Regions from separate parts of the Oceanobacillus phoenicis genome, predicted to be linked through region 1. Evidence: riboswitches for the same ligand, from Rfam matches in the RefSeq annotation. Region 1 holds a riboswitch; the other holds the start of a gene.
What was found. Region 1 has a riboswitch for cyclic di-GMP ahead of ABC346_RS09415 (anti-repressor SinI family protein). Riboswitches for the same ligand answer to the same signal wherever they lie in the genome.

Region 1 (11,556 bases):
TTCCTCATCTTCTTCACCAAGGAGTTTTAAATCTGCTTCATAATCAAATTCAACCGGCCCAGCCATTGTTTCCATTGAAACATGAAAAGGTACAGAAGCTGATTTTTCTTCAAAGGCAATATCTAAAGCATCTTCACTTAGTGATTCAACTTCGAATGATAAATCGGTTACATTTAAATCCTCATATATTTTTTCTGTTCGTAACGTTGAATCTTCCTCTGAATATGTATCTTTAGCTTCGGGTGTTAAATATTCATACAAGCCTTCATACGTTTCTTCTTGCATCTTACTTGTAAAATCTTCTAACCTATCATTTGGAGTAACCTGATCATCAGAACAAGCCGCTAATAAAACGACCATTACTCCAAACAGTAATAATTTTTTAAACATAATTAAACCCCCATAAAATCTGTTCGTTTTTAAGTATAGCACTTTTTCATCGAAAGTATATGAATCAATCTCACTCTTATGAATAGTAAAGAAAAAGTCACACTGCTCGCTGAACAGGTGACTTTTTATGTTATTGTTGCTCCATATGTCCAGTGATTTCAGAATTAATCCGATTTATCTCTTCATCACTTACGATATAATACCAAACGCCGTTTATTGTTTCACCATGTCCATCTATTTCCATTGTAGCAATGTTCTTACGAGCTCCTGAGTAATTTGTTAATAGTGTTTGTAATTTATCCATATCAAGATCTGTTTGTACATTGTTTCCTAAGATATCTAAGATTTCTCCTGCTTTTGTAATACTGGAGAAGCTGGCAGCTTCATTCATAGCAGCTTGGATGACTTGACGTTGACGATCATTTCTTCCTAAATCACCACGACTATCTTGTTTTCGCATCCGAATATATTCTAATGCTTCTTTACCATTAAGATTAATTTGTCCTTCTTGAAAACTATATCCTCCACTGTTAAATGCTGTAGCGTTATTAACTGTTACACCACCAACAGCATCAATTCCTTGTTGGAAACCTTCCATATTAACTCGGACATAGGAATGAATGGATAGATTGAAAGTTTCTTCCACTGTTTGTACAGATAAGTCAGGCCCACCGACCCCATCTACAATGCCAAACGGATATGCATGATTAATTTTATCCATTCCTCTTCCTGGGATATTAACATAAGTATCACGTGGTATACTTAACATTATCATTTTATCGGTATTCGGATTAATGGAAAGAAGTATCATAGTGTCTGATCTGCCTAAATCTCCATCTCTTTCATCAACACCCAACAATAGAATATTAACTGCGTCTTTTTCTTTATATAATTGATTAATTTCTTTTTGTCTGTCAGGATCATTATCTCGATTTAATGGACTGTGCATTGTGTCGACAACAGCACCAACTTGACTATATACAAAAAAGATTATTCCACCAATTAATAAAAAAAGTACTAATACAATTCCACCAAGCCAAAACGGCCATTTCCTACGTTTTTTATGATGTTTTCTCTGACTTCTAGAAACCAATATTATTCCCCACTATCTTTATTGTATATTTCGACAAATTAAGACTTTTATATGATATTTAAACAAAAAAAATATCAAATCTTGCATAAATTATATCGGAAATAAAAGGAAGCGTCTATAGGGAAAGTTGATTTATTTTAATATTAGCTATTTTATTTTGAACAAATGATGTACTAATCAAAGGTAGTAAATTGTTCTTAATAAAGAATAAAAAGGATGATAAACTACATAAAAACGAGTAAATATGAGAAAATTAAAGATAAGTGTTCTTTATATAGAATGAACAGCCGAATTTACCCCTTTTCTTAATGAAGAAAAGTAAATATACTTATATTAATTGTTCTTTATAAAGAACTAATTACATCTTATTGCGAACGAATTAGGTAAAATTACATAGGGAGGGGGAAAATCGCTGTGGCCTTGTTAGCATGGACCCGTTAAAAAGGACTTATTTAAATTGGAGCAATTGTAGTAAAAGGAATAAAGAATGCAGCGAAATTTAATTTATGAATTGGAGGAGAAAAACATGAAATTAAAGAAAAAATTAGGTATGGGTGTTGCAACTGCAGTATTAGGTTTAGGACTAATTGGTGGAGGAACTTTTGCATATTTTAGTGATACAGCAACAACGAATAACACATTTGCAGCTGGCACTCTAGATCTTAGTGCACAGCCAGAAACTATTATTAATGTAGGGAATATAAAACCAGGCGATTACATGATAAGAACTTTTAATTTATCAAATCAAGGTTCATTAGATATTAAAAATGTGTTATTAGATACAGAGTATGAAGTTGTTGATGCAAATGGTAATAATGGCAACGAAGATTTCGGTGAACATATAGAAGTTTCATTCCTTGCAAATATTGATAAAGTAGATGTTCCAATCTTTGAAACAACTTTAGCAGAATTAAAAAATATGGATCCAGAAGTAGTTGATCGTCATCTCTTTTATCCTTGGCTTGGAGATAGAGGACTTCCGGTTGGGACTTCTGACGATTTAATAGTTCAATTCAAGTTTGTTGATAATGGTGAAGATCAAAATATCTTCCAAGGTGATTCACTAGAACTAACATGGTCCTTTACTGGTCACCAAACTGAAGGGGAAGCAAAATAGTATCTAAGGGAGGCTGGACCTCCCTTCTCTTTTAATTTATAGATAAGGGAGGTTTGGCAATGAAACAATACAAGCAAAAACTTTTAATTGGTGTTGCTGCAGGAATGATTGGAATGGGATTTGTAGGTGGTGGAACGTTTGCATTTTTTAGTGATACGGAAACCACGCAAAATTCCTTTGTCTCTGGAACCTTGGATTTAGTATTACAAACTCCGGAAAAATCAGGCGAACTTGATTTATCTTTAGAAGATATAAAACCTGGGGATAAGGAAACATATTTTATTAATCTCCATAATGCAGGATCACTTACGTTTAAAGATGTGCTACTAACTACTACTTATTCTATTAAAGATAAAAATAAAGATAATAAGAAAGCTGACTTTGCAGATCATATTTTCGTCAAAATAACGAATAAAGACTCAGGTGAATTATTATCTGATTATATTGCGATTAGTAAATTAAAAGATGTGATTCTCACAGAAGGTCAAGTGTCAGAATCTACAACAAAATTGCAACTTGATTTCTGGTTTAAAGACAATGGTGGGGATCAAAATATGTTTCAAGGTGATGAACTTAAATTCGATCTAATCTTCCATGCAAGTCAGGAAGAAGAAGAGTAAATAGGTATTTATTTAGATAAGTAATAAACCAACAGTGTGTATAAAAAAGCTGAGACTCCTAGTGGATAATCATGAGGGATCTCTAATTGGAATGAAATACGGCGACTCCAGCAGGAATAGCGCGAGTTGAAGATCCCCTTGAAAAGTGTTCTTCTTTTCAAGTTAGCTGAAGCTGTACCTGCGGAAAGCGTCCGTCAGTATTGAAAATCAATACTGCGAAACTCGAATTTCACATGAAATATCCTATTATGAAATTGATTTATACATCAATTTCTATTACATATTTGTTGGTTAGTATATTTTGGTTTACTAATCATACCAACTAATAATTATTAAACCAAAGTAATAGCTAACCAGGGAGGGGTTAACTTGCGTATGAAGCGAATCCGTAAGTTTAAATCAAAGAAGAAAAGTATACTTATCCTTAAATTAGTTGCCATATTATATGTAGCAATTGCCTGTTTATCTATGATTACTACAACTGGAACAGCCTCGTATTTTTCAGAGAGGAATCAAGATGGATATGTGCAAGCGGGGGTTTGGTGGGATGGAAGTGAACTTATATTCACTGAAAAAGGTACGGATCCTAGCACTGGATGTAACATGCAAACCATTCAAGCGCAGATAAAAAATATTGGAAAAGATATGAAACAATCAACTACTTATGAAATTTATTTTAGTAAAAACGGAGATCCAAAAAAAGGGGAAAAAATAAGTACAAAAGAGTTAGCACCACTTAAATCTGGAAAACAAACAACTTTAAAATTTGATGTTACCCAAAATGGTTCTTATCAATTTCGAGTACTCCAACACCCTGAATTTAAAAATGATGGAAAACAACATGATGAATGGAGTAAGAAGATTGTAATTAAGTGTAAATCTAATCAAGTTAAGCAAGAAAAAGAAGATACAGCGGTGAATGAAAATCAACAAGAAGAGAAGGTAGAGAACGGTAGCAAAGAGAATAAGAATGTGGAACAGAACTCGAAGAATCAAACAGATAACACAGAGACAAAAGAAGAGAAATCACAAGAAACATCAGATAAAAATGATCAAGCAGAAACGGAAGATATAGAGACTGTACCTGAAACGAATACAGAAGATGATGAAGAAGTAGAACAATCAGAAGCTGAAAAAACAGGTGAAGGCGAGGAGAATGATCAATGAAGATAACAAAAAAAAGACTACTTAAATGGGGAAGTAATTTAATTTCATTTGTCCTTTTTTTGGGATTAATTACAATGGCAACTATCGTTATAACAACGAAAGCGAGTGGCGGAGAACCAGAATTATTTGGTTATCAATTTAAAACTGTATTATCTGGTTCCATGGAGCCAGGTATTCAAACAGGATCTGTCATTGCTGTAGAGACTAGTGGAGATATGACTCGTTTTCAAGAAGGTGATGTCATCACATTTATGGAAGAGGATTCGAAACTTGTTACCCACCGAGTTACAGAAGTGTTAAACAATGGAGAGCATATCATGTACCAAACAAAAGGGGATAATAATAATGCAGCTGATGTTAATCCTGTATTTGCAGAAAATGTTACCGCTGAATATACAGGGTTTACAATACCGTATTTAGGATACCTCGTAAGCTTTGCACAAACACAAAACGGAGCTTTTCTGTTGTTAATACCAGGTGTTTTGCTTTTGGGATATGCTGTTATCACCATTTGGCAGGGATTACGTGAATTAGAAAAACATCAGAAAGCATTACACGATGAAAAAGAAGATAAACAAATCGCCACATGATTGTTTGAGTATATAGAGTGGAGGTGAAGAAATGAAGAAAAGTTTACTGCTTATTGTTTGTTTTGGGATTATTGTATCACTAATCTTTCCTTATTATTCATTTGCTGATACTGATAATTCAGATGCGAATGAAATAGAATTATCCATTACACCTGACGATTTCCTATTTAAAATTGAGAATATGAAACCTGGTGACTGGGCACCAAGGACGCTAACTATCAATAACTCGGGGAGAAGCGAATTTGAATATCAAATGTCTGTTGAAAATAATGGTGATGATAAATTATTCAAAGAGCTTTTATTATTAATTGAGGATGATGATCAGAACAAGTTATTTGATGGAAAGATTTCTGAGTTTTCTTCTATACCTTCTAGATATTTAGATGCTGGAAATCATGAAGATTTGCATATAACAGTTACCTTCCCAGAACATTTAGGTAATGAATTTCAAGGTGTATCTAGCTCTTTTTCTTTTATCTTCTATGCAGAAGGCGATACCACTCAAGGAAGTAAAGACAATGATGTGGCTGAAGTTTCGGGTTTGGTTGATAATAATAACGGAAATTCAAGTAATCAATTACTGCCTAACACGGCTACTTCCATATTTTCAATACTACTTTTAGGACTTTTGGTTGTATTTGTTGGATTGCTTATTATGATTTGGCAAAAATACAAGTCTATTCCCAAATGAATCCATTTGCTAAAAGATATGATTACTCCTTGCAAAACTAGTGTTTATCTGACAAAACAAGTCAAACAAACAAGCAAGATATTATAGTATGATAGTCTTATAATCAAACGAAATCCTCAGAAAAAGGCAAACCTACTGAAAAGTAGGGACGCAAAGTCACAGATCTAAGGTGATTTTACTAAGATGGCTGGACTATCTGGATGTAAGGTAGGGGACTAAATCGTGGATAAAACATTACATTCTGTTAAGGTTGATCAAGAGTGGGTACGTTTAATTAAACAAGCGAAAGAATTAGGACTAACAATCGAAGAAATCAGACAATTCATAATGATTACGGGTCATAAGGTGTAATTTGTGTGAATAACTTACGCAATATAGAACTATTCGCTGCAATTATGTTATAATTTGCAGTGAAAGTAGGTGATAAGCTTGATCGGCGAAAAGATAAAAAAACTACGCCAAGAAAGAAGAATGTCTATATCTGAATTAGCTGAAAGAGCGGGAGTCGCTAAATCATATTTAAGTTCGATTGAGCGTAACCTTCAATCTAACCCTTCCATTCAATTTATTGAAAAAATAAGTAATGTGTTAGGGGTTACTGTAAATGAAATAATCTTAGAAGATAAAGTTGAAATTGACCTTGATGAAGAGTGGATGCAAATAGTTCAAGAAGCAATGAAATCGGGGGTATCAAAAGAGCAATTTAAAGAATACCTTGAATTTAATAAATGGCGTCAAAAAAATAATCATTAGTTTGTTAAGCTTATAATCTTAACAGGCTAATGATTTTTTAGATATGAAGTACATATGATGTGGCAATTATATTGAAAATGTATATACTAGATACGAGTAATATTTCTGTAGAAGTTTATCTAAAAGGAAGTATTTGTAATGCGTTTAAGATTATTATATTGGCTGTTACCGATTATGTGGATGATGTTAATTTTCACTTCATCTGCCACTCCGTATGAGAACCAAGATGTAAAACCTTTATTAAGTGGGTTAGACATACAATTTTTAACCCCGTACTTATCATGGATTGAGTTTACGTATCATTCTTCTATTATAAGTATTAAATCTTTAGGAGTAGAAGGTTTTATAGAGTTCTTTATAAGAAAAGGTGCTCATGTTGGCGTATTTTTTGTTCTAACATGTTTATTTTTCATATCTATTATAAAGAACACGCAATGGAAAAAAAGTAAAATATATATTTGGTCTATTATTCTCACTGCCCTCTATGCAGTTATTGATGAGCTTCATCAGGGGATTACTCCAAATAGAACCCCATATGTCGGAGATGTAATCCTAGATATATTTGGAGGAAGTCTAGCATTAATTGCAATTGCAATGATTTTTCAGATTACAAAAAAAGTATAGACATGTTTGAAAAAATTGTATAAAATTACGATTAGCTACAATAAATTTCATTGTAAGACAAAATCCGACTACATGATTAATGGAATATAAACTTATATTCTCGTAAAAGGCGGTAGAGTTAAATGAGGGAGCAAGAACAGTATCAGAATATTCTTCAACGAATGATTCATGATACCGAAAACCAAAAGATAGGCTCTTCTGAAGAGTTGATTAAGCAACTTGTTGAAGAGTTATCAATGAATCCGAACTTAAAAAAGTATATACACACTGCAAGATAGCCAAAAAAGCCTACGAACGTAACTTATATACGTCCGTAGGCTTTTTTGACTTAATTAGGAAGGAGAAGGTGTGTCATCAACATCAATTTCCATATATTTTGTCCCTTGTAATTTAACGGTTGCTTGATCATTTGTTAAATCAGTAATCCAAGTAAGAAATTGTGATTCTTGTTCTTCTTTTACATAAACAATAAACTCCACATTTTCCAGATAATGAATATCAGCCAATTTAAATTCGGTAGATTGTCTTAGTTCATTTTCTAGTTTACCGAGTAAAGTGTATTCGACCTTTACGGAGATACCTTGCATCAATTGACGCTTTACAATTCCAGTAGTTTTGATTGCTTGAGAAGTAGTACTTCCATAAGCACGAATTAGACCGCCAGCTCCTAATTTTATCCCTCCAAAATAACGAGTTACTACTACTGCTGTGTCTTTCAAGCCCTTTTTCTTTAATACCTCTAATATTGGCACTCCAGCTGTTCCACTAGGCTCACCATCATCATTTGCTTTTTGAATGTGATCATTCTCTCCAATCATATATGCCGAACAGTTGTGTGTGGCATTATAATGCTTTTTTTTAATTTCTTGAATAAATTTCTGTGCATCTTCTTCTGTTTCCACACGTTTGACATGTCCAATAAATCGGGATTTTTGAATAGTTATTTCATCCATACCTTGTTGTTTTACGGTATAATAAGTATTTAACATCTTGATTTTCTCACCTCAAACTAACATTATAGTAGATAGATAACTTTATGAGTATAAGGATGGAATAAATAATATCTTTTGAAATATTCTTAATCTGACCCTTACAAACAGAGAAACGTTACGAATAATTATAACATAGGTTGGTGGATGTATTATGGCAATCAAAATAAGTGATAAAGCTTTGGATCATGTGGTTAATGAAATGGTTGATGTAGTTGAAAACAGTAAAGATGAGATCTTTAATATAAGTGAAGAAGCCAGAAAAGAGCACGAACATTTAGTTCGAGAGCTTAAATTAACCAAAGAAAAAGTTTTACGCCATATTCAAAATGGTGACCAACTGGAAGAAAGAGTTCGATTTTCTCGTAAGCGATTAGCTGAAGTTAGTAAATATTTTGAAAAATATTCCGAAGATGAAATTCGAGAAGTCTATGAAAATACGCATCTAATGCAAACGAAACTTGCTATTCTTAGACAAGAAGAGAAATCGCTGAGGGAAAAGAGGGATGAACTTGAGCGAAGGTTAATTGGGTTATCACATACTATTAATCGAGCTGAAAATTTAGCAGGTAAAATAGCTGTTATCTTAAATTATCTACAGGACGATTTTCGTCAAGTTAATGAAATGATCGAAAACGCCAAAGAAAAGCAAGAATTTGGTTTGAAGATTATTGAAGCTCAAGAAGAAGAGAGAAGGAAGCTATCGAGGGAAATTCATGATGGCCCGGCACAAATGCTAGCGAATATGTTACTCCGATCAGAAATCCTAGAGAGAACGATAAAAAAAGGAACGCATGAGCAAGCAATTGAGGAAATTCGCAGTGTTAGAACGATGGTTCGATCTTCATTATATGAAGTGAGAAGAATCATTTACGACCTTCGTCCAATGGCATTAGATGATTTAGGACTTATACCTACGATTAGAAAATATGTGGAAAGTATTTCGGAATATCATTCAATTACAATAAACTTTAATGTTATTGGCGAAGAAAAACGTTTGAATCAAAAGTATGAAATTGCTCTGTTTCGATTGATGCAGGAATCGATTCAAAATGCACTTAAGCATAGTGAAGCTTCTTTAATTCAAGTTAAATTAGAGATTCGTAGAGAAGATTTAACATTGATAGTGAAAGATGAAGGGAAAGGTTTTGATCAAAATGAAAAAAGTGATAAATCCTTTGGCCTCATTGGGATGAGAGAAAGAGTAGAGATGCTTGAAGGAGAATTAAATATAAAATCTGCAATAGGAAAAGGAACTTCTGTAATAATTAAAGTTCCATATTCGCCAAGTTAAGTATATAATAGACAATAGATAGAAGATATAGAATTATTATTTACTGTCATTTCGTGTAGGGAATTATAAAAAGAATTACTATCATCGGGAGGGAGTTTTTCCAAATGATTACAGAGAAAGAAGTAAGAATTGTATTAATTGATGATCATAAGTTATTTCGAGAGGGTGTAAAAAGAATACTAGATTTTGAACCGTCATTTGAAGTAGTTGCTGAAGGTGACGACGGTTCAATGGCATCCAAACTAGTAAAAGAAAATGCACCAGATGTTGTATTAATGGATATTAACATGCCAGAGATTAATGGGGTTCAAGCAACTGCAGATTTAGTAAGATACTTTCCTAATTCGAAAGTTATTATTTTATCGATTCATGATGATGAGAGTTATGTAACTCACGCATTAAAAACTGGGGCTCAAGGATACTTATTGAAAGAAATGGATTCAGATGCTTTAATTGATGCAATTAAAGTAGTGAGTGAGGGTGGATCATACTTACATCCACGTGTTACACATAATTTAGTAAAAGAATATCGACGCTTGGCTAAAGAGAATTCTTCCAGTATCGCAGATAAAGGTATTGAATATAGGAAGCCGCTGCATTTACTTACAAAAAGAGAATGTCAGGTGCTACAATTGCTTGCTGATGGAAAGAGCAATCGTGCAGTAGCAGAGACACTATACATTAGTGAAAAAACAGTAAAAAACCATGTAAGTAATATTCTACAAAAAATGAACGTTAATGATCGAACACAAGCTGTAGTATCTGCTATCCGTAAAGGATGGGTAGAAGTAATTTAACAAAGGTAATAAAAAGTGCCTTGGTGGTGTACATCATCAAGGCATTTTTTGTGTCGATTTTTTGTAGGAATTCATGTAAAATGAAATAACTACAGTTAAAATCTATTAAGGAGAAGGATAGTCATGAAGATAGCTGTCATGTCAGATAGTACGGCTTATATTTCGAAGGATGATAGAGAAAAATACAATATACATATGGTACCATTAAGCGTTATATTTGATGATGCATCCTTTCAAGAAGAAATTGATATTACAACAGAAGAATTCTATAAAAAAATGAAGGTAGCAAAAGAACTTCCTAGTACCTCCCAACCTTCCATTGGTTACGTAACTAAGAAATTAGAATCATTAGCAGAAGATTTTGATGCAGTTATTTCCATACATTTATCTAGTGGAATTAGTGGGACCTTTCAAGCTGTTACAGGTGCAGGTGAAATGGTTAATGGGATTGAAGTAATTACCTTTGATTCAGAAATAAGTTGTATGGTTCAAGGATTTTATGCCATCGAGGCTGCAAAATTAGCAAAAGAAGGTAAATCTGTGAATGAAATCTTAGATCGTTTACATGAAATGAAGCAATCTATACGTGCGTATTTTATGGTAGATGATCTAACGAACCTTCAACGTGGCGGTAGATTGTCTGGAGCACAGGCGTTGATTGGAAGTCTGTTACAAGTTAAGCCAATACTTCATTTTCAGGACAAGATGATTGTTCCTTTTGAAAAAATTCGGACTAGAAAAAAAGCTATCCATCGTATTATGGGAATGTTGGAAGAAGATGCTGAAGACAGTGATTTACGCGTTGTGTTTATCCATGGAAATGATGAAGCGTCTGCAAAACAATTAGAACAACAATTTAAAGAAAAATATCCGAATGCAGAAACATCTATCAGTTATTTTGGCCCCGTAATCGGCACTCACCTTGGTGAGGGTGCTATCGGTGTTGGCTGGTATAAAAAATAATAATCATACGTGCTGTATGTATGCTTATTTATGTACAGCACGGTAAAACTATATGGAGGTGCATATATGAAAGAAAAAGATAGTATTTGTATTACATCCTCACCATTATTAATCTCCTATTACTTTTCTGATAAGTTATTACTTGAAGAAGAAATTCCTCTCCCCATGAAATGTCTTCAAACACTCATATCGACTCATCAACTTATTCCCGTGAAAACGATTATCCGAAAAGGTTTGTCTATTCAATGTGTACGTTGTGGTAATAAAAATCGAAACTTTTTTTCTACTTATCCTTGTAGTCTATGTAATCAAAATCATTTTTATTGTCGAAATTGTATTCAAATGGGAAAGATAAGTGAATGCAAGCCATTATATCAATGGAATGGATCAAGAGGGAAGCACGCATTTCATAACAATCCATTAACGTGGGAAGGCAAATTAACGCATGCTCAACAGGTAGCATCGAAC
Region 2 (11,556 bases), 1.9 Mb from region 1:
TTCTTCGGATTTAAAGAATCGATGGCAGATAATCTAAAATAAAATACTCCTGTATAAGAAGACTCCTGGTAATGAGAATTTAGGGAGTCTTCTTAGTTGGCAGATCGAATAAAGGAAAAGAGATGGAGGACATGATATGAAAGGAATATCTGTATTTTTAAATGATCCGAATTACCAACAATGGGAAAGATATATTCATCAAATGAATGCAAGTGGATTTAAAGGGATATTTACTTCATTACATATTCCAGAAGATAATCCAAATATTTACGTGGAACGTCTTCGGAAATTAGGGGGAATTGCTAAGACTTATCATATGGATCTAGTAGCAGATGTATCCCCAAAATCGTTAGGCTACCTTGGCTATTCATGGGAAAATGCTAATGAACTCATTGATTGGGGAGTTACTGGTTTACGAGTAGATTATGGTATTGATGATAAAACAATTGCTGATCTTTCTAAACAGATGAAAGTTGCACTAAATGCAAGTACGATTACAGAGGAAAGTATTAATCGAATTATCCATCATGACGGAGATCTATCGAATATGGAAGCATGGCATAATTATTATCCACGTCCAGAAACAGGATTGGGTGTAGAAGATTTTAATCAAAAAAGCCAATGGTTAAAATCAATTGGTCTAAAAGTTATGACCTTTATACCAGGTGAAGAAACATTACGAGCACCATTATATGAAAGGTTACCAACACTTGAAAAACACAGAAAAACATCAACATTTTTAGCATTTGTTGAATTCGATCATAATGAATGGGTAGACCATGTATATGTGGGAGACACAGGAATTAGTGAAACATCTATAGATCAAATTCAACATTATATAAATGAAAAAGCATTTTTATTAAGAATAGATGTATTAACAAAGGATGAAGAAATATTACAACTTCTAAATATTAATCATAACAATCGAATGGATGCAGCGCGTGATGTGATTCGCTCTGTAGAATCGAGAGGTTATGCGAGTAAAGGAAATACTATGATTAAACCACTAGGAATAGAAGCAAGAAGTAAGGGTTCGGTTACCATTGATAATTGTAATTATGGTAGATATCAAGGAGAACTACAAATTACGAAGGTTGATTTACCTAAAGATAATAGAGTAAATGTGATTGGGAAAATCGTAGCAGAAGACATATCCATACTAGATTATATGAAAGCTGGAGCGAAATTTAAATTTCTTTTTTCGACGAATTGAGAAATAAATAAAATAACAAGCTATTTTTGGCTTGTTTTTTATTTTGTATTAATGAATGGAGTTTAGAAGCGGTTTTCACGGCAATTGGCTTTGTCCTTTCACGGAAAAGGAAACCCCTTTTCCGAGTTTATTTTCAGCACTTGCTGTTTCTGCCAGAGCAGTCGCCTTTCATTATAATTATGATGAAATGGACTTCTCTGTATAAAAAATGGTCACCAATAACGAAAGTATAAAGCCTTGGTCAACCTTTTCAATATATATGTTTTCAAATCGAAATAATCGAGGACTCTTTGTAATACGGTTCATAAAAACATCTATTGAATGAAGGTCTTTTGAGGTTACTTCAATACGATAGCTATTTTCTCGGATATTTTTAGTATCTATTTTTTGTTCATTTGACTGTATCTGTAGGTCATTTTGCTGTTCTGTTGTAATATAAGTTAATTCCACATTAGATGCATCAGCATTTTCTTTTATTAATTGCAACATGATGTTTGCTGATTTGCCAGCAGGAACACGGGAAGTGAGTGTATCTGCTTCTTGAGATTCTTCCTCAACTTTTTGTGAATCAATCGAGGCAAAACGATTTTTAAACGATTCTAATTCTACCGTTTTAGCCTCGACTTGCAGTTTTGTAGGCTGAATATAATGATAATATAAAGAAATATATGCCAATGAGATAACAATAATCAAACCAAGAAGTAGCCATGTATGTTTTTTTGTCCATGTATTACTCATTGTATGGAAACTCCTTTTTAATTTTCTCTTGATCTAAATCTATAAGGATAGTATTTGTGTATTGATTATCCGTTTTGTTTATATTAATAAGGTCAGTATCCAAGATATATGGTTGTTCATCCATTTTGGATAAGAGTGTAATTGTTTCGTCCATATTCGAATTAACGGTAGAGATTGTTATAGGTAGGTCTTTACCTAATTCAATTTCTACCAATTGTTCATTATTAGGAAGTAAATCCGATACGGCATGGTACAAATTCACATAATGGACCATATTATCTTGTATGTTATTTAGACTTGATTGAACTTCATTCATATATTGTTTATTAGAAAATAGTTGATTAGTTTCTGATATGCTATTCTCTGTTATAACTAATTGTTCCAGAGTGGTATCAAGTTGCTGTTTTGCTTGATGGTGTTGAAAAAGAAGTATCCCAATCATTACAAGAAGTAAACTCGATATAATAAATATAAAAATATAAATTATTCGATATTTATTAGTTTTTTTTTCAATTAAATTTATCTCTGTATTCACTTGATTTCCCCACCTTACTAGACTGTTTTTAAAGCTAACCCAAAAACATCAATGGATGAGTTGGGTATTTCTTGATCATCAAATGAATAAATAGCTAAGTCAATATTTTGTTGCAATTTATCTTTAACTTGAGGTAGGTATGGTATGTCTCCGGTCAATAACAATAGTTCGATTTTATGCTTTCCTTTTGAAATCGAATATTGATAGAAATCTATAATTCTGCTAATTTCTGTAATATAGTCATTCATGAATGTTTGATGATCCGAATTATATTCATCGCCTGATTGTTTTACTTTTATATATCGAGAGAAGATAGCTTTATGTTTTTGAAAGACAGTTAGAAATAGGGAATCGTTCGTCCAATGGATGAGTAAAACATGCTGCTTTTTTGGTTCAATTAATTGATAATAGTATCTATATATTGATAAAGAAGTAAAATCTGCTGCTCTTGGCTTTAGTTTTGCACGTTCAAATGCATGTATAAATTGATCTATTTTCTCTTTCGGATAAGCAAACAGCAATACTTGTTGATTCGTCTCCGTTTTTTCTTCTAAACTGTTAATTGCTAGTACAGGATTTGAAAAAGGAAGAAATAACGTGTTACCAATTTGTGTATGTATATAAGGTAAAATTTCTTCTGAGCTAAGAGAAATAGGTACTTCCATTTGTCTTATGACAGTTGTGTCATCTGGCAAAGCAAAGAAAAGCTGTTTTCGTTTCCATTTATATTTCTCGACCAACTCTTTCATAATCTCTCCGAAAATATCTGGCTGTTCTATTATCCCATCTTTTATCGTGTCAGAAGGGAGCTGTATTTCCCCGTTCACTACCAAACTTTCAAGAGATGGTGCTTTATGAAAACTGTAACGTATTCGCTCGTTAGTAATTACTATGTGCACTCGACCACTATTCCAAAGTTTCAATCGCATCACCTACTTAGATAAAATATTGAAGATACCAATTAAATAATGAATCTCCATAGAAATATGATATGACAATACCAATCGCGATAAACGGGCCAAATGGAAATGGTTTGTTTCGTTGAATTAATTGGATAGATAATAAAAATATGCTGATGACAGAACCGATTATGCACGCTAAGAAAAATGCTAGAATGATATTTTTATAACCTAAGACAATACCTGCCAAGCCAAGTAATTTCATATCTCCTGCTCCCATACCTCCTTTACTTAATAAAATGATTAGAAATATAATTCCAAAGCCTATTGCAGCACCTGCAAACATAGACCACCATGGGTCTAAAGGTAGCAAAATTCGTAAAGTAATGAAGATGGGTAAAAAGAAAAGCAACAGTTTGTTTGGGATTACCATGTACAAAAAGTCTGTAATACAAATAATAATTAATAAAGATATAAGTAATAAGGAAATAATTAGCTCCCACTGTAAGCCGATGTGATAATAGCTTACTGTAAATAAAATTCCGGTTATGATTTCTGTTACAAAATGGAGTGGATGAATCCTTTCATGACAATTACTGCATTTTCCCCGAAGCCAAATATAAGAAACAATAGGAATATTATCGTACCAACCAAGTTGATAGTAACAATGATCACAACATGACCGAGTATTAGCGAAGGGAAGTTGTTTGGGGAGCCGTAAACCAACGACCATAAAAAATGAACCAAAAATAGTTCCGAGGATAAAGAATAGTAGAGGATAAATATCAAACATAAGCGAGGCTCCTTACTGTAAATGATAATAAAAGAAATTCAGTGGAGATATGAATGCCCATTGGGGTATGGGGAATAAATCCGAATGTTCGCTGTTTTATTTTTCATCACAGACGGACGCTTTCCGCAGGCATCGGTTTTTATGGAAAAGAAGAACACTTTTCAAGTGGATTTTAAGCTCATGCTATTCCTGCAGAAGTCGCCGTCTATCATTACAATCAAAGCCAAGTTGTTGTTATAATACGAACATTATTATATAACTATTACAATTAATTCACTTTTAAGAGGAACTTAGCAATTATGAGATTCTCAGTTGAATTCTTAATTTTATTAAGTTATTTTTTCTCTGTAAGTAACGTTACTCTCTGCCACTATAAACAATCTTACCGTTTTCATCTTTTGTAAACGTACCCTTAGCATAATCGCCATTATTAGGGTGTTCTGGTACTTCTTGTAAATATCCAGCAGCAGCTAATTGTTCTACCGTTGTACTATTTGATAAATTTCCATCTATATCGGCTAGTTTAGCTGCATTTTCTAATAAATCCATATTTGCTTCATGAGCTTCTTCTTTTGAGTTGTCAATAACATTTCCTACAACTGGCACCGCAATTGCTACAATTATTGCTAAAATAACAATAACCGCGAGTAGTTCAACGAGTGTGAAACCTTTTTCTTTCTTTAATAGCTGTCTTAGTTTTTGTTTCATTTTTATGCCTCCTATGAAATTAGAATTCTATTTCGTTAGTTGGCCGGTTGCACTACTAGCTCCAAATTATCCAAGTGCCCACATAAAGATAATTCTTCCGCGCATCCTACTTTTTAACTATTAATAAAAATTATAAAACATATAATAGGGAAAATCTACTATTAATGAAAAATAATTGTAGAAATTTAGAATTTTCTTATTAAAATTGTTCGAACATGTTAAACATTGGTAGTACTATAGCGACAATGACTCCACCTACAAAAACAGTTAAAAATACGATCATAAAAGGTTCAATAAGGGTTTTAATTCTTGTTGAAAGTTGGTCGACTTCTTGTTCATAGAATAAAGCCGCTCGATGGAGCATTTGATCTAATGATCCTGTTTTTTCTCCTATTTCAATCATTTGAATCACTAATTTTGGGAATGCCCAATGATTTTTCATTGGCTTTGCTAAAGAATCTCCATTTGTAAGTGCATTTTTGGAATCATTTAATATTTCTTCCATTACTCTATTTTGAACAATTTTGGAAGTGATATCTACAGCTTCTATCATTGGTACAGCGCTATTTACTAACGTACTCATTGTTTTTGTCAAACGTACTAATGCTCCTTGTTGTACTAGTTTACCAGTTAGAGGAATACGCATTTTTAAAGTGTCGAGATATATTTGTAAGGAATCAGATCTTTTTATATAAAAATATCCAACCATGATAGCTACTATTATGGGGATTAAGATCCACCAATACTTACCTGCAATTTCACTTGACTGAATAATCAATTGCGTGTACAAAGGAAGTTCTTGCCCCATAGATTGAAACATATTAACAAATTGAGGAACGACAAACATAAGTAAAAACAAACCTAAAATGATAGTAATTGCACCCACTACAGTTGGATAGAGAAGCGCAGTAATAATTTTTTGTTGGTTTTGATACTGCTTTTCATAGTAGTCCGCCATTTCATGAAGAATTTCGTCTAATTGTCCGCTCGCTTCACCAGCGTGAATCATATGAACAAGCAGAGAAGGGAAGACTTTAGGATGCATTTCTGTCGCTTTAGATAGCGGGATTCCTTGATCTAATTTCTTATCTATATCAACTAGCGTTTTCTTTAGTAGCTGACTATCGGTTTGGTGAGTCATTGTTTTTGTTGCTTCTGAAATATTAATTCCTGAATGAATTAATGTAGAATACTGCCTTAAAAAGATAATAAAGTCTTTATTTTTTACTCTTTGAAAATAAGTAATGTCTTTATTCCAAGGTTTTGTTTCTTCTAAATTAATGACAATTAATCCTCTAGACTCTAATTTCTTTAAAGCTTGTTGTTTTGAATCTGCTTCGATATTACCTTTGGTTCTATTACCAGTTATGCTTCGCCCTACATATTGGAAATCCATTTTTGTTGGTTACCCCCTTGATCGATATATGGAGCAATGGATTCCGGATTAACAATGTCTTCTTTAACCAAACGAAAAAGGTCCATTTCAAAAGTATGCATTCCTTGTTCTTTAGAAGTTTGTAGTATATTTGGAATTTGATAGATTTTTTCGTTACGGATTAAGTTTTTTACTGCTGGTGTATTTATTAGTACTTCGGTTGCCACACGTCTGCTTCTCTTATCTTTCGTGATAAATAGTTGCTGGGTCAATATAGCTTGTAATATCGATGATAACTGGATACGAATTTGTTGTTGCTGCGTACTTGGAAAAATATCAATTAACCTTTCTATCGTTGATACAGTGTCATTCGTATGTAAAGTACCAAGAACCAAATGTCCAGTCTCTGCAGCAGTTATTGCCGTACTGATGGTCTCGAGATCTCTCATTTCACCTATTAAAATAACATCAGGATCTTGTCGAAGGCTTGCTCTTAAACCATTTACAAATGAATTTGTATCTACACCAATCTCTCGTTGGTTAATGATAGATTGTTTATTATAGTGAATGTATTCGATTGGGTCTTCTAGCGTGATTATATGTTTTCGCATTGTTTTATTCATATAATCGATAATAGAAGCGAGTGTTGTGCTCTTACCGCTGCCAGTGGGCCCGGTTACGAGAACTAATCCTTGATGAAACATAGAAAATTCTTTTACAACATTTGGTAAATGTAATTCATTCAATTCTGGAATATGATTTGGGATGATGCGAATAACAATAGATACTGCTCCTCTTTGATAAAAGGCATTTACTCGAAATCTGCCTAAGTTATCTTTTTCAAAAGAAAAATCGATTTCTTTGTTCTCTTCAAATTTATCTAATTGCTTCGGTGATAGAAGTAAAGAAATCATTTCTTTTGTGTGCTGTGGTTCAATAAGGTTTAATTCTTGTGGAATTAATATACCATTAACACGGAATATTGGTGGATTATCAACAGTTAAATGAATATCGGAAGTCTTTAATTCAACAGCTAATTGTAATAAATGGTCAAATAATTTTTTCATGAGAGTATCTCCTTAGATATTAATGGAAACTTGGATAATTTCTTCTACCGTGGTTAACCCATTAGAAACTTTTCGTAAGCCATCTTCTATCAGAAAAGGGACTTCTTGTTTTTTTACATAATCTTTTATTTGAGAGATTGATTTTGACTGTAATATCATACTGCGGATAGTATCATTTAGCGTCATTACTTCATGAATTGCAATTCTTCCTCTATAACCAGTTTGATGACAGACACTACACCCTTTACCGTAAGAAACTTCTTCAATTTTGATGTTCTGCTTTTTAAATAGTTCTTGTTCTAGCTCAGTTGGATGGCGTTGAGTAAGGCAATCTCTGCATATTTTTCTTACTAATCGCTGTGCAATTACTCCAGATAATGAAGATACAACTAAGTAAGGTTCAATCCCCATATCTAGAAGTCTAGGTATTGTGTCGATAGCATTATTCGTGTGAATGGTGCTTAATACTAGATGACCAGTTAATGAAGCACGTACAGCAATTTCTGCAGTTTCTTGGTCTCGGATTTCTCCTACCATAATGATATTTGGATCCTGACGTAAAATTGACCGCAAACCACTAGAGAATGTTAGTCCAACTTGACTATTTACTTGTACTTGATTAATACCTTCCAGCTGATATTCAACAGGATCCTCGATGGTAACTACATTTACATTTTCTCTATTCAGTCGTTGTATCGTAGTGTAGAGTGTAGAAGTTTTACCTGACCCAGTAGGTCCGGTAAGTAATATTAGTCCTGATGGTTGTTTTATCAACTTCTCATAGGATTGTTTATTTCGCTCAGAGAAATGCAATTCATTCATTTTTAATAATGAATTTGCTAAATCTAGTATCCGAATAACCATTTTCTCACCGTGTACAGTTGGCAATGATGATATGCGAAGATCAACTGGTTTATTGCTCACTACAGAAGTAATTCTTCCATCCTGAGGCAACCTTGTCTGGGTAATATTCATATTTGCTAGTATCTTTATTCTGGCTACTAATGCGGATTGAAATTGTTTTGAAATTACTTTTTCTGTTTGCAAATGCCCATCAATTCGGAACCTAATTTGTATGGTAGATTCTTGTGGATCAATATGTATATCACTCGCTTTTAACTGCACACCAGTATGTAATATTTGATCAAGTAGTTCAATTACCGGTGACTCAATAGAATCTTCATCTACAATATGACTAACATCATTATTATAATAGTATTTATTGATGGCAAAGCGGATATCATCTTTAGCTGCGATAACTGGTGATACAGTGAACCCTGTGGCTATTTCTATATCATCGATTACAAAATAGTCCATAGGATCTGCCATTGCTAAAAGTAAGTTACCTTCGCTTAATTGTAAAGGTATAACCAAATTTTCTTGGGCAGATTCTTTTGTCACGTATCCAAGGACTTGTTCTTGAATTGGATATTGAAATAAAGAGACATGTGGTATACCAAGTTGAAATTCAAGAACTTCGATTAGTTGTTGCTCAGTAATAAAACCTAATTCAAGTAAAACGTCTCCCAATTTTTGGTTGGTTTTTTTGTTTTCAAGTGCTGTATTGATTTGTACGGATGTAACTAAACCAGCTTCTTGAAGTAAATCACCTAACCGTTTTCTAGTTATCAATTCCTCTCCCTCGCTTTCATTCTTGTTTATTTAGTGTGAATTCCATGACTTCATCTACTTTTACATTGGTAGTATCGTTATATCCGGTACTGGAGTATTCAATTCGAATTAAATTCTCTGTACTAGTTGCGTTCATTTTTGAAATAAAGAAGTACCTTGTTGAATCTATTCTTTTGGTTGAGGAATCGTTAAACCATGTATTCATTACGTCCTCAATTTCTTGTTCTAGTATTTCTAAATCTGAGTAATTCGTGTTTATAATTTGTTCTAATTCTGATTGCTTTTCTTTCGTTTGTTGTTGTACATATGTTGTTCCCATTTCTGCAATAAGCTGTGCATCTAAACGAACATCCATCTGATTTACTTGTTTGTTTGTATTAATTAGTTGTGTAGAAAGTGTAAGAAAAAATAATAAAAACAAAGTGATAATAAACAAACTTAATATTAATGCAGCTCCTTTTTCTTGTTTCCAATTATTCATCACTATCACCAGGTAGATATGTATAAGAGTCTGTAATTTTCTTTCCATCACTGGATAAGACAGTGATGTGGGTGCGAAAAAGGTCTACTTCCGCTTCTTTGCAGATATTAAGCTTTGCATTATACGTTAAGTTATTAACCTCATACTCTTTAAAACTGACATCTTCTCTTGATGGATGATTACAGAATTGAAATTCTTTATTAAAAAAATTTGTAACACTATCAATTTGCTTTATATCTCCGACTATTTGTGGCAATAAATTACTTGCTACAATTTCATTCTTTGTTTTGTTCTCCCAGTTCAATAATTGAGGGAACATGGGGAGTAGTATACTCATTGTTATAGCAAGAATAGATATAGCAGCAATTACTTCAATTAAAGTAAATCCTTTCCTATTCAGTAAAATAGTTTTATAATACAATTTAATATACTCCTTATTAACTAGAACTTTTATCCTATTATACCATTAGATGGGTGTTGTTAAAATGAATTTTCGAATTTTTTTGAATGAAAAAGGAGTCACTTTAGTAGAATTATTAGCTATATTGGCTTTATTGGGTACAATTATTGCCTTGTTTTCTACTGCAATTTATCAAGGTATAGGTGGAAAAGACAAAGTAACTACAACTAATTCCATGCAACAAAATGGCAACGTAATCATAAATGCTTTTCGTGAAGACTATAATCAAAAAACAAATGGTATTTCCACTCAAGATACATTTACTTTATGTTCGAATGTGGGATTGGAACATGTCGACAAAGTCATTGTAAATAATCATGAAGTTACAATGATTGAAGGATGCTCGACTGAAGAATATCGTATAGATGAGAAATTAAATCTTGAACTTGTATTTAGTAAAGGGGATGAACAGCTAATTTTACATACATTATTAGATGGAAAAGAATCACTTTCATTAGCTTTTGAAGTAGAACCGGAGGATGATATAGATAAGGGAGATCCAGATGATTATGAACCTGGAGATACTCATCCATCTTGGGATAAGTACATTTGTGACTTCTATGGAAATACTTCGTTTAAACAATCACAAATGGGGAGTTGGAATGCATGTGACCCTACTACTATTCATGAGGGTAATGCTTGGTTTCTTAATAATTTTTCCATCCATGAAATTAAGTTATTTGTTGATTATAATTTATTTGCAGATAAAGATTTTACTCTACATGAGAAATCTACAGTTAATGTAGGAGAAAGCGCGCTAATGGAAGGTGGATTAACATTCACTCCAGGGACGATGAAAGTGGGAAAAAATCTAAAAGTACAAGGAAGTACTATATTACATAATAATGCAAAGCTTGAAATTGGAGAAAATGCATTGTTTGAATCTCCTTTGACAGTAACGAATGGAGAAGTAATCACTAATCGAAATTTAGAAGCAAAAAAAGAAGTACGAATCGAAAATAATGGAGTCATACACGTAGGTGGAAATGCGCATTTTTTTGAGAAAGTACAATTTAATGGTCGTTCAAATTTAACAATAGACGGTAACGCTACGTTTGAAGGTAATCTTCACTTTCAAGAGATAAGCCAAATTGTCGTCGGGGGAGATGCACATATAAAAGGGAATACCGGCCCAGAATGGGGAGCAGGACAAATGTGTGTATATGGTGATGCTACTTTTGATCAAACAATATATAAAAATTTAAAACAAGTTGAAACGGATGCGTGTTTTCAACCTGCAGGACATCATATCTATATAGTCAATAAATAACTCGAGACAAATAAAAACACGGCTCTCACGATGGCCGTGTTTATTATAGTATTCCCATTCTTCCTAGTATCCCTAATAAAACAAAAAATCCGATGACGATCCAGAGAAGGTTTTTTCGAATAAATGCTGGAATTCGTTTTTTCTTTCGCCAACGATTAGGATCAAACTGAACAGAGTCATCATCTGAAGAAAATTTTGTTCTACGTCTCATCCAAGGGGAATAGCTAGCAACATTTTTTAATAATAATGGTGCATAAATGAGTCCGCTAAGAAATCCAAAAAGATGGCCAAGAATACTGATATTAGGTCTTATAAAAGTCATTACTAATCCAATACCAACAATGACAGCTATCATTTGACTACTTGATTGATCTATTAAGTCTTT

Region 2: it holds a riboswitch for cyclic di-GMP, as region 1 does, so the genes downstream of both, ABC346_RS00220 (prepilin-type N-terminal cleavage/methylation domain-containing protein) here and ABC346_RS09415 (anti-repressor SinI family protein) in region 1, are expected to answer to the same signal.

The regions. Positions count from the first base shown of each region.
Region 1 is NZ_JBDFME010000001.1:1,887,186-1,898,741, forward strand. It holds gene ABC346_RS09380 (penicillin-binding transpeptidase domain-containing protein) at 1-390, opposite strand, end outside; gene ABC346_RS09385 (LCP family glycopolymer transferase) at 521-1,483, opposite strand; gene ABC346_RS09390 (TasA family protein) at 2,010-2,600, shown strand; gene ABC346_RS09395 (TasA family protein) at 2,660-3,220, shown strand; gene tapA (amyloid fiber anchoring/assembly protein TapA) at 3,596-4,387, shown strand; gene sipW (signal peptidase I SipW) at 4,384-4,977, shown strand; gene ABC346_RS09410 (hypothetical protein) at 5,009-5,668, shown strand; cyclic di-GMP riboswitch class I at 5,784-5,868, shown strand; gene ABC346_RS09415 (anti-repressor SinI family protein) at 5,891-6,019, shown strand; gene ABC346_RS09420 (helix-turn-helix domain-containing protein) at 6,098-6,421, shown strand; gene ABC346_RS09425 (VanZ family protein) at 6,560-7,045, shown strand; gene ABC346_RS09430 (hypothetical protein) at 7,168-7,323, shown strand; gene ABC346_RS09435 (YigZ family protein) at 7,378-8,034, opposite strand; gene ABC346_RS09440 (sensor histidine kinase) at 8,189-9,328, shown strand; gene ABC346_RS09445 (response regulator) at 9,433-10,125, shown strand; gene ABC346_RS09450 (DegV family protein) at 10,249-11,088, shown strand; gene ABC346_RS09455 (ATP-dependent helicase ComFA) at 11,155-11,556, shown strand, end outside.
Region 2 is NZ_JBDFME010000001.1:26,766-38,321, reverse strand. It holds gene ABC346_RS00250 (PTS transporter subunit EIIC) at 1-42, shown strand, start outside; gene ABC346_RS00245 (DUF871 domain-containing protein) at 137-1,213, shown strand; gene ABC346_RS00240 (hypothetical protein) at 1,391-1,951, opposite strand; gene ABC346_RS00235 (hypothetical protein) at 1,944-2,486, opposite strand; gene pilM (type IV pilus biogenesis protein PilM) at 2,504-3,409, opposite strand; gene ABC346_RS00225 (prepilin peptidase) at 3,423-4,178, opposite strand; gene ABC346_RS00220 (prepilin-type N-terminal cleavage/methylation domain-containing protein) at 4,536-4,886, opposite strand; cyclic di-GMP riboswitch class II at 4,919-5,002, opposite strand; gene ABC346_RS00215 (type II secretion system F family protein) at 5,086-6,282, opposite strand; gene ABC346_RS00210 (type IV pilus twitching motility protein PilT) at 6,264-7,328, opposite strand; gene ABC346_RS00205 (GspE/PulE family protein) at 7,341-8,960, opposite strand; gene ABC346_RS00200 (hypothetical protein) at 8,977-9,441, opposite strand; gene ABC346_RS00195 (prepilin-type N-terminal cleavage/methylation domain-containing protein) at 9,434-9,862, opposite strand; gene ABC346_RS00190 (hypothetical protein) at 9,927-11,171, shown strand; gene ABC346_RS00185 (rhomboid family intramembrane serine protease) at 11,215-11,556, opposite strand, start outside.